DNA from 3 places in the Paenibacillus sp. MB22_1 genome. Region 2 is predicted to be linked to each of the others. Evidence: predicted binding sites of a transcription regulator. Region 2 holds the regulator's gene; each other region holds the start of a gene.
What was found. Region 2 encodes LexA, which represses DNA repair genes until DNA is damaged. Its sites were predicted from a motif close to CGAACATATGTTCG; they were not measured.

Region 1 (4,196 bases), 860 kb from region 2:
CGCGTATTGGTCGCCGTTGTCGTTGTCGGGACCGTCGTGATCAATGTCATGGGATGGATAAATATAGATCTTGCCTTCATACACATGGGCAGATGGGTCTGCCGTATAAATGTGTGTAACAAGTGGTTCATTCGGACGTACAGGTTTTTCCACAAGGATTCCCCTTTACCTAGTTAGTTTGTTGACTAAACTTACTAACTTTAATTATACAGAAGCTTGGGCAACTATCAAGCTCTTGAAGTTAGTTTCTCCGAAATCGTCGGATTTTATGGGAAATGTGGGAATGAATCACAACATATTTTTGCTAATTCAGGAATAGGATCACTGTGTAAATATGAATTGGTAAAAATTAACAATAGCATGTCCAGAACGAGGAGTGATGTGAATGTCGGATCATTTGGATTCATCCGATTCAAGACAGCCGGAAAACCAAGCTGCCGGGATATCGTCGATCCCCCAGCCGATCCGAGATGATGGCAGCGGAGCCACCGATACCGGCCCCCGGGACGTGATGCGGGATCGCGAAAACCCCGATATGCTGGTACCTCCGGTGACCGATAACGGATTGATTCCGAATCTGAAGTTCTCTTTTTCAGATACGCATATGCAGTTGAACCATGGGGGATGGTCCCGGGAAATTACGGTTCGGGAGCTGCCGATCGCTACGACGCTGGCGGGGGTCAATATGCGTCTGACGCCGGGGGGAGTGCGGGAGCTGCATTGGCATCAACAGGCGGAATGGTCGTTTATGATCTCAGGAAGGGCACGGATCACGGCGGTGGATCAGGACGGACGGAACTTTATCGCCGATATGGGCGTGGGGGATTTGTGGTATTTTCCACCGGGGATTCCTCATTCGATTCAAGGGCTGGAGGAAGGCTGCGAGTTTCTGCTAGTATTTGATGACGGTAATTTCTCCGACTTAAATACGTTGTCCATCTCGGACTGGTTTGCCCATACGCCGAAAGAGGTGCTTTCCGCGAATTTTGGCGTACCTCGTAAAGCGTTTGACCGCATCCCCAAAGAGCAGGTGTATATCTATCAGGACCGTGTCCCGGGGCCAATCGACACGCAAAGGATCGAATCGCCTTACGGAGAAATTCCTGTCAGCTTCAAGCATAGCCTGCTGGCCCAGAAGCCGATCCAAACGCCGGGCGGGACCGTGCGAATTGCGGATTCCAGAAATTTTCCCATCTCCAAGACGATTGCGGCCGCCCTTGTGGAAATCAAGCCCGGCGCGATGAGGGAGCTGCATTGGCACCCGAACAACGACGAATGGCAGTATTATTTGTCCGGGAAAGGACGGATGACCGTATTTGCTGGTAACGGCGCCGCCCGGACATTTAACGTTAGAGCAGGGGATGTGGGGTATGTTCCGTTTGCCTATGGCCACTACATTCAAAATACCGGTGACCGCAGCATCTGGTTCTTGGAAATGTTCCGCAGTGACCGGTTTGCCGATATATCGCTTAATCAATGGATGGCGCTGACGCCGCGGGAGCTGGTGCAGAGCAATCTGAATGTGGGGCCGCTGCTGATGGACGCGCTTCGCAAACAAAAGTGGCCGGTGGTAAAATACGACCGCCCCAATCAACCTCGCTCATAACCCAGGACTTCCGTGGCGTCGTCCATCTGCAAGACCAGGCGCTGGATATCAGAGGGATCGCCGCAGCGGGCAGCGATTTGCGGTAGACGGATGCCAAGCACCCTTCGCGATGGAACGGAGGTCGTCGTGCCCGGCTCGCAGACTGTGGTATATTCCGACGGTTCCTGCTTGGGACGAACCAGATCCTCCAGCAGGACAGATACGCAGGGCAGATCGCCAAAGTCCTCGGACGTAAACGGCTCAAATGGTCCCGAAACCGGGAGGTACAGCGTCTCCGACCAATCCACGTCCCCCGGCTGAATATCCACAATCAACTGCAACGGACGAATGGAATCGGTGTAAAAATCGCAATACGCCGCAATCCGCATCCCTATCGCCCTCCTCGACCACCGATTTGTCGTTCCAGCTGGGACAGCACCCGCCGGGTTTCCGGCGACCAGCTCTGCTCCGCTTCGCGCTGGCGGCGGGTTGCCTCCTGGGCTGCTGCGATGAGGCTGCCTTGCAGCACCCGCCGTTGGATTTGGTCCAGCCGCTGCTCCGCCAGCTCCAGGGGGACCTGGAACTGTTCGGCGATGTAGACAACCGCTTCGCTGCGATGATCCGGCACTGGCAGCTTAGCGAACATAAAGAAAGGAATGGCGGCATACAGCACAAACTGCTCGGCCTCGGTCTCTTGGGCATGCATGAACAGTTCGGTCATCCTCCGCTGATCCCCGGCATGGCGCAGCACATGGCAAAGTTCATGGAAGAAGACGACCCGGGCCTGATCCGACTTCATCATTTTGTTCAGGAAGATCACATTCTCCTCGTTGTCCGAAAAGGACGGGTGATTCCCGTAAACCAATCCGATCCCAAAGGCTTCAGCGATGCGGTCGATGTCGAGATCGGCGGGGGACGATATCCCGTGGTTCAGATATTTTGTATTCATCCACTGCTCCAGATGGGTCTCACGATAATAGGCGTACAACATTCAAGTCACCTCTTGAATAAGAATGTATGTTCGGTATAAGATCCGAAATAAGGGCCCTTAGGATCAGGGCCGTTGTACTTGTCTTGTAGACTTTATATGTAGTTATTTATCTTCGAATGATTTAGCCTTTAGGCCTCGTCTCCGTCCAGCAGCTTCTTCTTCTGCTCCCGATACGCTTTGAGGGCTGCCTCCATCATGGCGATTTCATCCGCCGTATACGCTTCAGGTCCTCCGAAAAAAGACAAGCTCATGCCTTTCTCCGCTGCAGGAGACGGGTCGTTGGTCCGGCCCAGCAAATAATCGGCGCTGGTATCCAGAGCGTCAACGATATTACGCAGCACCTCCGGATCCGGCTTGCGATCGTTTGTCTCATACCGGGACAGCTGAACGACCGAAATTTCGGCTTGGGAGGCGAGGTCTTTTTGCGTGAGCTGACGTAGTTCACGAAGATATCTGATCCGTTCGCCTAAGGTTTGCATGGTTACTCCTCTTCCTAACCGTTTCATTTAGTGTAGCACAAGTTGCCAAATTGGTAAAGTCAGATGGTAAGATTGGAATTTATTTATATTACCGAAATGGTAATTTCGTTGCTTGACATTGCCAAATTGGCAACATATAATCAGGTTACGGTTACCAAATTGGTAAAAAAGAGGGTGGAATACACTCTATCCAAACTTTTCTTGGACAAGCTCAATTGAAGATAAGGAAGATGGGGATTTCCAAAATGGTAATAAACTTCGCTTAAAGAAACTTAAGAGAGGTGAGATTTATGGACATGACTGCACTAACTTCGATCACATCGGCCTTAGCGGCAATTAGTGGGATAGCATTAGGGTGGGCCGGGCGCTCGAAAGCGATGCGGAGGGAAGCTGAGGAAGCGGCTGAAGCTGAGGCGATGAGACGAACAGAGATCGTAAATCTCAAGAGACTCATTGACGACATGAAAATCGAGCAAAAGCTGCAAGGCCAGCGATTTGAAGCCTTCTCCGAGCGGCTGACCCGAGTCGAGGAATCGGCGAAACAAGCCCATAAACGGATCGATCGGCTGGAGGAATAAGCTCTTGGGTATGATTGAGGTATATGGAAGAGTATGCTAAGATAACAATAGAAACAAGGAGGCTGCGCCACAGCCTCCCCGGTACAACACTTGGGTGGGAAACCTCCAAATGTTCATCAGAGAATAACCCGCACCGTGGCGCTAACCTGGGCGGGTTATTTTCGTTTATATCAGATAAGTAAGCAGTGCAAGGACAAACATGCCAAGCATGATCACTTCCGAAAACGAAAATTGCAAACGTATCACCTCCCATCGGGAGGCGATACTGTCCCACCCAAGTTCAGTTGTACATGCTAAATTATACCAGAGTCTGCTAAATTATCGCAGGCTCTTTTGTTTTATTAAGAAAATCCTAGATTCGTACTCACAAGTGCACAAGCGAAGGGGGCACCTTGCGGAATAGCATAAATGGAAGGGGTGAAATCGCTTATGGATACACAAAAGTACCGAATTGAAAGGCGATACATTGCAAAGCGGCCTAATGTCCGGCCAGGGACGAGGTTGACGACGGGAACCCCGGAGTTTTTTGTGGCGCATGACACAGGGAATCCGGGGGCAACGGC
Region 2 (4,196 bases):
CGAGAACTGCCGCCGCGAAATCGTATTGACCCTGGAGGAAATGGGCTTTGAAATCGAAGCTTCTCACCACGAAGTGGCACCAGGTCAGCATGAAATCGACTTCAAATATGCTGATGCGATCAAAGCTGCAGACCAAATCCAAACCTTTAAGCTGGTCGTTAAGACGATTGCCCGCCAGCATGGACTGCATGCAACGTTTATGCCGAAGCCGCTGTATGGCGTGAATGGCTCCGGGATGCACTGTCACCAATCGCTGTTCAAAGGCAATGTCAATGCATTTTATGACGAAAACGATGAGTTGGGCTTGAGCAAAGAAGCACGTCATTATATGGCGGGCATTCTGAAGCACGCCCGCGCATTCGCAGCGATCACGAACCCGACCGTGAACTCTTATAAACGTCTCGTGCCTGGGTATGAAGCCCCTTGTTATGTGGCTTGGTCCTCGAGTAACCGCAGTCCGATGATTCGGATTCCGGCTTCCCGCGGTCTCAGCACCCGGATCGAAGTGCGTAACCCGGACCCGGCTGCTAACCCATACTTGGCTCTGGCCGTTATGTTGAAAGCCGGACTGGATGGAATTAAGAAAGAGCTGCCGCTGGTTGATCCGGTTGACCGCAACATCTATGTGATGTCTGAAGAAGAGCGGGTGGAAGAAGGCATCCCAAGTCTGCCAGCCGACTTGAAAGAAGCGCTCGGCGAATTGCTCCGCAGCGAAATTATCAGCGAAGCGCTCGGAGATCATGCGCTGACTCACTTCTATGAACTGAAAGAGATCGAATGGGATATCTTCCGGACCCAAGTTCATCAATGGGAACGCGATCAATATATAACGTTGTATTAATCGGTGTTAACAAGCCAAGCCAGCACCCGGCAATTCAAGCGGGGTGCTGGCTTTTTTTTATTGAAACGGATGATGAATGAATAACAGTTTTTGGATTTCGAAACCATGCCATGATTTATCCTGAATTGGGACAACTTATAGGTATGAAATAAGGAGGTTAATGTAGATGACAGTAACCGAATTAAAAAGATACCAACGTCGGCGCTATCGGTTAAAGCAATGGTGGATCACGGAGCGTTCGGGGCTAGGCTGGGGCACACGCGGTCGCCGAGACAAAAACGGCTACCATCCCGTGAGCTTCCTGAATCTCGAATGGGAATAGGAGGGGGAAGTCATCAAGTTCTCTAAAAGTAAATGAGGACGAAGCCGATGTCACCCCATCGCTTCGTCCTGCTCGGATTTCGTATCTTCGTTTCGCCTTCTATTAACGAAGAGTTCGGATTAGTGCAGGTCGCGGAACAAGCCGATGACCTTGCCCAAGATGGTTACATGTTTCAAACGAAGCGGTTCCATCGTCGAATTCTCCGGCTGCAGGCGAATATGGTCACTTTCTTTATAGAACGTCTTGACCGTTGCCTCGTCATCCTCCGTCATGGCCACAACGATATCACCGTTGTTCGCCGTCTGCTGTTGGCGGACAATCACATAATCCCCGTTATGTATTCCAGCTTCGATCATGCTGTCGCCAACCACGGAAAGCATAAAGATGTCACCATCAGCTGCATAGTGCTCTGGCAGCGGAAAATAATCTTCAATATTCTCTGTCGCTGTGATCGGCACGCCTGCGGTGACCTTCCCAACAATAGGAACGCGGGTCACGCTGTGCGCAAACAAATTGTAATTCTCCGATTCCTCTTGACCCAGCAATTCAATGGCGCGCGGTTTCGTCGGGTCGCGGCGGATGAAGCCTTTCTTCTCCAGACGGTCCAAATGGCCGTGAACGGTGGAACTGGAAGCCAATCCGACGGCTTCACCAATCTCTCGGACCGAAGGAGGATATCCCTTAGCGCGTACTTCGTTGCGAATAAACTCAAGAATGGCCTGTTGCCGGCTCGATACCTTAGACATTTACGGATCAACCCCATTTAGTAACGTTTGGAAAAATTATAACATAGAACTGCCGTTCGTACAAACATTAGTTCTAAATAGTTTGGGAGACGAGAACTATTTCCGAAAAAAAACAGGAACAACTGTTCGAAAAAACTATTGAATCAAACAAGTGTTCGTGTTATATTGATTACATTAACACAGAACACTTGTTTGGAGTGATGGTGAAATGTTGAAATATAGTTCTTATCAAAGCATCTATGAACAACCTTCTTTTCGTCGCCCTGTGAAGAGAAGTTTACATATGAACGTCTTCCTTAAGAGTAGATTGTCCAAAATGGCCCTGCTTTTAATCATCTTCAGCATCACATGTACTGGAATGGTACAAGCCTTTGCTGCTTCTTCGGATAGCTCTGAGGGAGCAAATCGGCCGGAATATGTCGTGGTTATGCCAGGGGATACGTTATGGGAAATTGCCGTGGCACATAAGCCGCAGGGCCTGGACACAAGGGTCTATGTTCAGAAGCTGATCCGGACGAACGGGCTGAGCAGCAGCGAGATTCAAGCCGGGGATACGTTGATGTTGCCGAGCAGATAATTGATGCTTACAAAGATCATGATCAGAGGTTTACCGATTCATTCGAACAGAGCTTGTTCCAAGGTATTCCGGCAGGGGTTGCCGCGCCTTGACAAGCTCTTTTTCTCATGTCAAAGTAAGAATTAATGCCCTGTGAGACATCATGGGAAGCATAGTATATAAAGAAGCAGGTGGAATTATGGATATTGATGCTTTGGTTAAGCGGATTAACGAGCTGGCTCGCAAAGCGAAACAAGAAGGATTATCGCAAGATGAGATCTTGGAAAGAGCCCAGCTTCGGGAAACGTATCTGCAAAACGTTCGCAGAAATTTTCGGCAACAGCTCGAGTCAATCGAGATTGTAGATAAATAGGGAGGAACAGGTATGGGGTCGTTTGACCGAAAAGTAGAACGCAATCAACGAAGAATGTATAAGAAAGGCAAAGGTCCCAATGTCGGACAAGGGACGCGGAACCCTCGTACTTCGCTTGGAGCAAATGGGGAAGGCGACGTATTTAAAGGGCGGAATTTCATTTTGCCTACCGCCTTGGTTCTGTTAGCTCTGCTGTATGCCATCGTCGGGTTGATCGGTAATACAGAGGAAGTGAACTCGGTATTGTTCTGGGCGACGATCTTTTTGTATTTCGTACTGGCCCTGGTGATCTTCCTGCGTAAGCCATATTTACGCGTGAACAAGAGCTGGCTGTACACTTCGAAGTTTAACCGCGACCGGATGTTGGATGCCGGTAACATCAGTAAGATCAAGGTGAGCCGGAACAAAATCGTCATTGAACCGAAGACGCGGGAACCGAAGTGGGTGTTCTACCGCACCCGCAACCGTTTTGATACGGAAGCGATGGCTGCGCGCCTGCAGTTGTATGCTGACACCCATCATGTGAAGCTGGAGAAGGAATAATCCTTTTACAATACACTTGCGATATGAATGGAGAGGGTTGGGACGAATGACGATCAAGGCGGTATGTTTTGACCTGGATGACACGCTGCTCTGGGATGAACGGAGCGTAAAAGAAGCCTTTGCTGCAACGTGTGAAAGCGCTGCGTCTAAGATTAATGGATTAAACCCCGAGCAATTGGAAGAAGCCGTACGCCGGGAAGCGCGGGGGCTGTATGAATCCTACGAAACGTATCCTTTCACGACGATGATTGGAATCAATCCGTTTGAGGGGTTATGGGCGACGTTCTCTGCCGGAGAACAACCGGAATTCCGTCAGCTGGAGCAGTTAGCTCCAACCTATCGCAAGGAATCCTGGCGGCGCGGTCTGCTTGCGCTTGGCGTTGATGACGAGGAGCTGGCCGGCGAATTGGCGGAACAGTTTGGACGCGAACGGCGTGCCCGGCCTCATGTGTATGAGGAGACCTTTCAAGTGCTGAAGGAATTGCAAGGCAAGGTGAAGCTGCTATTGCTCACGAACGGCTGTCCGGCATTGCAGCAGGAGAAGCTGGACGGAGTGCCTGAGCTGGCGCCTTATTTTGATGAGATTGTGATCTCCGGAAATTTCGGCAAGGGGAAACCGGATCCGTCCATTTTCCGGCATGCTCTGGAACGGTTAGGGATTCAATCGAATGAAGCGATCATGGTCGGCGATAAGCTGACGACGGATATCAAAGGTTCGCTTAGCGTGGGGATGACGGCCGTTTGGATTAATCGGGACGGCAAAGCGCTTACCGGCGATATCGTACCGGATTATGAGATCAAACATTTGTCCGAAC
Region 3 (4,196 bases), 690 kb from region 2:
CACAGCGGCCGCCCATAACGTTAACGAAACGATCAGCATGGGGACCCCCAGCTTGGCTATATTAAGGGCAAGCAGCTCCGTGGTCAGGCAGGTTCCGATATTGCCTCCCAGAATAATGCCCAGCGTTCGCGCATAGGACAACAGGCGGGCATTAACCAGGCCAATCGTCATTACCGTCACGGCAGTGCTGCTCTGTAAGACGGCCGTGATGAAGGTGCTCGACAGCAGGCCTGTCCAAGGCGTCCGCGTCGTCCGGTGAAGGAAACCGATCAGCCGGGGACCCGCCCATGCGTGCAGGGCAGCCTCCATCACCTTCATGCCGAACAGGAACAGGGCGAAGCCAAACGTCACTGGAAACAAGATCTCATGAAACATATTGGCAGCCTCCCTTCCCGGATCATCTGTAAAATGCAGACAAGCGACAATCGTACAAGTTACATATATGACGGTCGGACAACTTCCATGCCAGCCAAGCTGACGTACCGTCCCGGCCGCAGGGGTGCTTTAGGCGCAGTGGGTCATATTTTTAATGAGGAGTGAAGGATTAAGTGGCAAGGGTCATATTGCAGCGCAGCCGCAAGAAACGGTTGGAAAAAGGGCATCCTTGGATCTTCAAAAATGAAATCGAGCGTTTGGAAGGGAACGTGGAACCGGGCGGATTGGTTGAGGTCGTTGACCACCGGAACCGTTACCTGGCCACCGGGTATTACAACCCGGCTTCGCAAATTACCGTCCGCGTTGTGTCGTATACGCCGTTGGAAGCGATGGACACGGCCTTTTTTGTCCGGCGGTTTCAGGAATGCTTGAAGCATCGGGAACGGTTCGTGAAGGAGGATGCTTACCGCTTCGTGTACGGAGAGGCCGACTTTTTGCCGGGGCTGATCGTGGACAAGTTTGGTGACGTACTGGTTGTACAGCTGCTTACACTGGGTATGGACCGCTGTCGGGAGCAGATTGTGGAGGCGTTGTCGGAAGTGCTGCATCCCGTTGGCATCTATGAACGCAGCGATGTAGCCGTCCGGGAAATGGAGGGCTTGGAGCAGGTGAAAGGGCCGATCTTTGGCCAGCCGCCGCGCCATGTCATCGTGTCGGAGAACGGGCTCAAGATCGAGGTGGATATTGAGCAGGGGCAAAAAACGGGCTATTTCTTCGACCAGCGGGAGAACCGGGCGTCCATCAAGCCGCTGATGACCGGTTGGGGCGGACGCAGCGGCATCACGCTGCAGGAGCTGCCGACGGAAGACGGCGGCGTGCGGCTAGCGCCGGTCAACCGGAACGGCAAAGAAGTCACTTTCCCGTACTGGGACGGAGCCACCGTGCTGGAATGCTTCTCGCATACCGGAAGCTTCACCTTACATGCCTGCAAATACGGAGCCAAAAAGGTGACCTGCCTTGACATCTCCGAGCATGCGATCGAAAGCGCGAAGCGGAACGTGGAGCTGAACGGGTTCACCGATCGCGTCGAATTTGTCGTGGCTGATGCGTTTGATTATTTGCGCAGTCAGGTGAAAGGCTTGGAGGAACGGGCGCGCCGTGCGGCCCAAGACGCCAAGGTGGACACTTCCGTGCCGCTGACGGCCGGCGGCGGGCGGACTTGGGACGTCGTGATCCTCGATCCCCCGGCGTTTGCCAAGACGAAAGCGGCGGTTAAAGGTGCCGTTCGCGGTTATAAAGATATTAACCTGCACGGCATGAAGCTGGTGAATGAAGGCGGCTATCTGGTAACGGCCAGCTGTTCCTACCATATGCGACCGGATCTGTTCCTGGAGACGATCCTCGAGGCCGCGGAGGATGCAGGCAAAGTGCTGCGCCTTGTGGAATGGCGGGCAGCCGGCAAGGATCATCCGCAAATCCTTGGGGTGGACGAAGGACATTACCTGAAATTTGCCATTTTCGAAGTGCGCAGCAAACACGCGTTGTAAAATTGGATATAACGGATAAACAGCCTCGTTTCGCGAGCTTTCGCGGTACGGGGCTTTTTTAAGGTATCAGAAAGTATAAGCTTCGGGGGATTGACATCCTGATATCGCAAGAAAAACTTCCGCTAAACGCGGTCTGTCTACTTTGAATGTACGTCGATAGACGTTTTTCTTATGCTTGAAGAAGATACGAATGTTTGATCGTATTTATGCTATACTGGAACTTAACGAATTGTCCGTCGCAGGAGGTACTTCCATGTCTTTACAGTTCATACTCGGCCGCTCCGGCAGCGGCAAAACCAGCCTCATTCTCGACCGGGTGACCGCCAAGCTGCGCGAGCAGCCGATCGGTCCGCCGCTGATTATTTTAACCCCGGAGCAAGGCACGTTTCAGATCGAGCAGCGGATCGCCACGGCCCCGGGCTTGCGCGGTACGGTACGCACCCAGGTGCTTGGCTTTCGCCGTTTGGCGCTGCGCGTCATGCAGGAAACCGGCGGTGCGGCGCTGGTGCCGATCGATGATGAAGGCAAAAAAATGCTGCTATATAAGCTCATGCGCCGCCGCAAAGGCGAGTTGAAGCTGTTTGGACACGGCGGAGACCAGCTCGGATTAATTGACCGGATAGCCGGACTATACACGGAAATGAAGAAATACAACGTGGATTTCTCAGCTCTGCGGGAGCATTATCAACTCCTGGAGCAGACCGAAGGGGAATCCCCTTTATTAAAGGATAAAATGCACGATCTTAGCCTTTTGTTTGCGGAGTATGACGAAGAGCTGTCCCGCTTGTACATCGACAACGAGGACCATGTCGTCAAGCTGGCGCAGGGGGCTAGCAAGTCGGCTTATTTGCGCGGGGCGGAAATTTGGATTGACGGGTTTCATACGTTTACGCCGCAGGAATATACAGCGATCCTCGCACTGCTGAAGACGGCGGCTTCCGTCACCGTCTCGCTGACGTTGGACCGGGTATACAGCAATGGAAATCTGCCGCATGAACTAAACCTGTTTTATACCCCTGCATCCGCCTTCGTTAAGCTGAGCCGACTGGCCGCAGAAGAGGGAATTGAAGTTCTGCCGGCAGAGCTGTTGGAGGCCCGTCCGTTTCCGCGGTTTCGGGAGAGCGAGACGCTTTCGTACCTGGAGTCTGCGTACGAGCGGCGTTCGCCGTGGCCGAAGTCCGAGCCGCCTCAGGATTTGGAACAGGCCCTATCTTTGCACCGGGCTGCCAGCCGGCGGGCTGAGGTTGAAGGCGCGGCGCGCGAGATGGTTCGCCTCGCCAGGGAAGAAGGCGTGCGTTGGCGGGACATGGCGCTGCTGGTGCGCAACTTAGGGGATTATGAAGAACTGCTTGCTCCGACGATGGAAGCATACGGGATCCCTTATTTTCTTGACCAGAAAGCAAGTATGCTGTATCACCCGATGATCGAATTTATCCGGGCCGCGTTGGACGTGGTACTCGGGTTTTGGAGATACGAAGACGTATTTCGCTGCGTGAAAAGCGAATTTCTTCTGCCGCTGGACGGCAGCCTGACGCGCGAGCATATGGATGTGCTGGAGAATTATGCTCTGGCGAGCGGGATTCAAGGTTACCGTTGGTTTGACGGCCGTCCTTGGAAGTCGGCGCCAAGCCTGTCGCTGGAGCAGGAGGATCAAACGGCGGCATCCGTTAAAGCCATGGAGCAGCTGCAGCTGCTGGAGCGGTGCCGCGCTGCGGTCGCCGGCCCTTTGTCAGCGTTTGAGAAAGAGATCCGCAAGGCGAAGAACGCGGCAGACATGTGTGCCGCAGTATTCCATCTGCTGGAGCGGGTGGAGGCCGCCCAGCGTCTGGATGTGCTGGCGCATCGGATGGTGCGCGAAGGCAAGCCGCGTCAGGCGATGGAGCATCGCCAACTATGGAGCGCGGTATTGGACGTGCTCGACCAGATCGTGGAAATGATGGGGGACGAGCCTTTGGAGCTGGAGCTGTTTGCCGGCGTGCTGGAGACCGGGCTCAAGGAGCTGAAGGTGTCGCTTGTGCCGCCTTCGCTCGACCAGGTGCTGATCGGGAGTACGGAGCGGACGCGTTCGGGGCAAGTCAAGCATCTGTTCCTGCTTGGCATCAACGAAGGGATCATGCCGGCCAATCTGCAGGAGGAGGGTGTGCTCAGCGAGCAGGAGCGGGAGCGACTGGCGGAGCTTGGCTTGGAGCTGGCTCCGGGGCTGGCCCGCAAGCTGCTGGATGAGCGCTTCCTCATTTACGAAGCGTTGTCTGGGGCAAGCCGTTCTCTGTGGTT

Region 1: a site for LexA is predicted at 2,596-2,609, ahead of ACL02P_RS01830 (ImmA/IrrE family metallo-endopeptidase). Genes of this name have one in related genera too.
Region 3: a site for LexA is predicted at 2,110-2,123, ahead of addB (helicase-exonuclease AddAB subunit AddB). Genes of this name have one in related genera too.

Annotation. Positions count from the first base shown of each region.
Region 1 is NZ_JBLADV010000001.1:417,661-421,856, forward strand. It holds gene ACL02P_RS01815 (glycoside hydrolase family 43 protein) at 1-153, opposite strand, end outside; gene ACL02P_RS01820 (oxalate decarboxylase family bicupin) at 386-1,606, shown strand; gene ACL02P_RS01825 (hypothetical protein) at 1,591-1,974, opposite strand; gene ACL02P_RS01830 (ImmA/IrrE family metallo-endopeptidase) at 1,977-2,576, opposite strand; gene ACL02P_RS01835 (helix-turn-helix domain-containing protein) at 2,705-3,055, opposite strand; gene ACL02P_RS01840 (hypothetical protein) at 3,346-3,633, shown strand; gene ACL02P_RS01845 (peptidoglycan recognition family protein) at 4,063-4,196, shown strand, end outside.
Region 2 is NZ_JBLADV010000001.1:1,276,940-1,281,135, forward strand. It holds gene glnA (type I glutamate--ammonia ligase) at 1-841, shown strand, start outside; gene ACL02P_RS05915 (hypothetical protein) at 1,008-1,163, shown strand; gene lexA (transcriptional repressor LexA) at 1,283-1,909, opposite strand; gene ACL02P_RS05925 (LysM peptidoglycan-binding domain-containing protein) at 2,226-2,486, shown strand; gene ACL02P_RS05930 (DUF896 domain-containing protein) at 2,665-2,838, shown strand; gene ACL02P_RS05935 (hypothetical protein) at 2,851-3,381, shown strand; gene ACL02P_RS05940 (HAD family hydrolase) at 3,428-4,196, shown strand, end outside.
Region 3 is NZ_JBLADV010000001.1:586,873-591,068, forward strand. It holds gene ACL02P_RS02585 (Na/Pi cotransporter family protein) at 1-375, opposite strand, end outside; gene ACL02P_RS02590 (class I SAM-dependent rRNA methyltransferase) at 549-1,922, shown strand; gene addB (helicase-exonuclease AddAB subunit AddB) at 2,176-4,196, shown strand, end outside.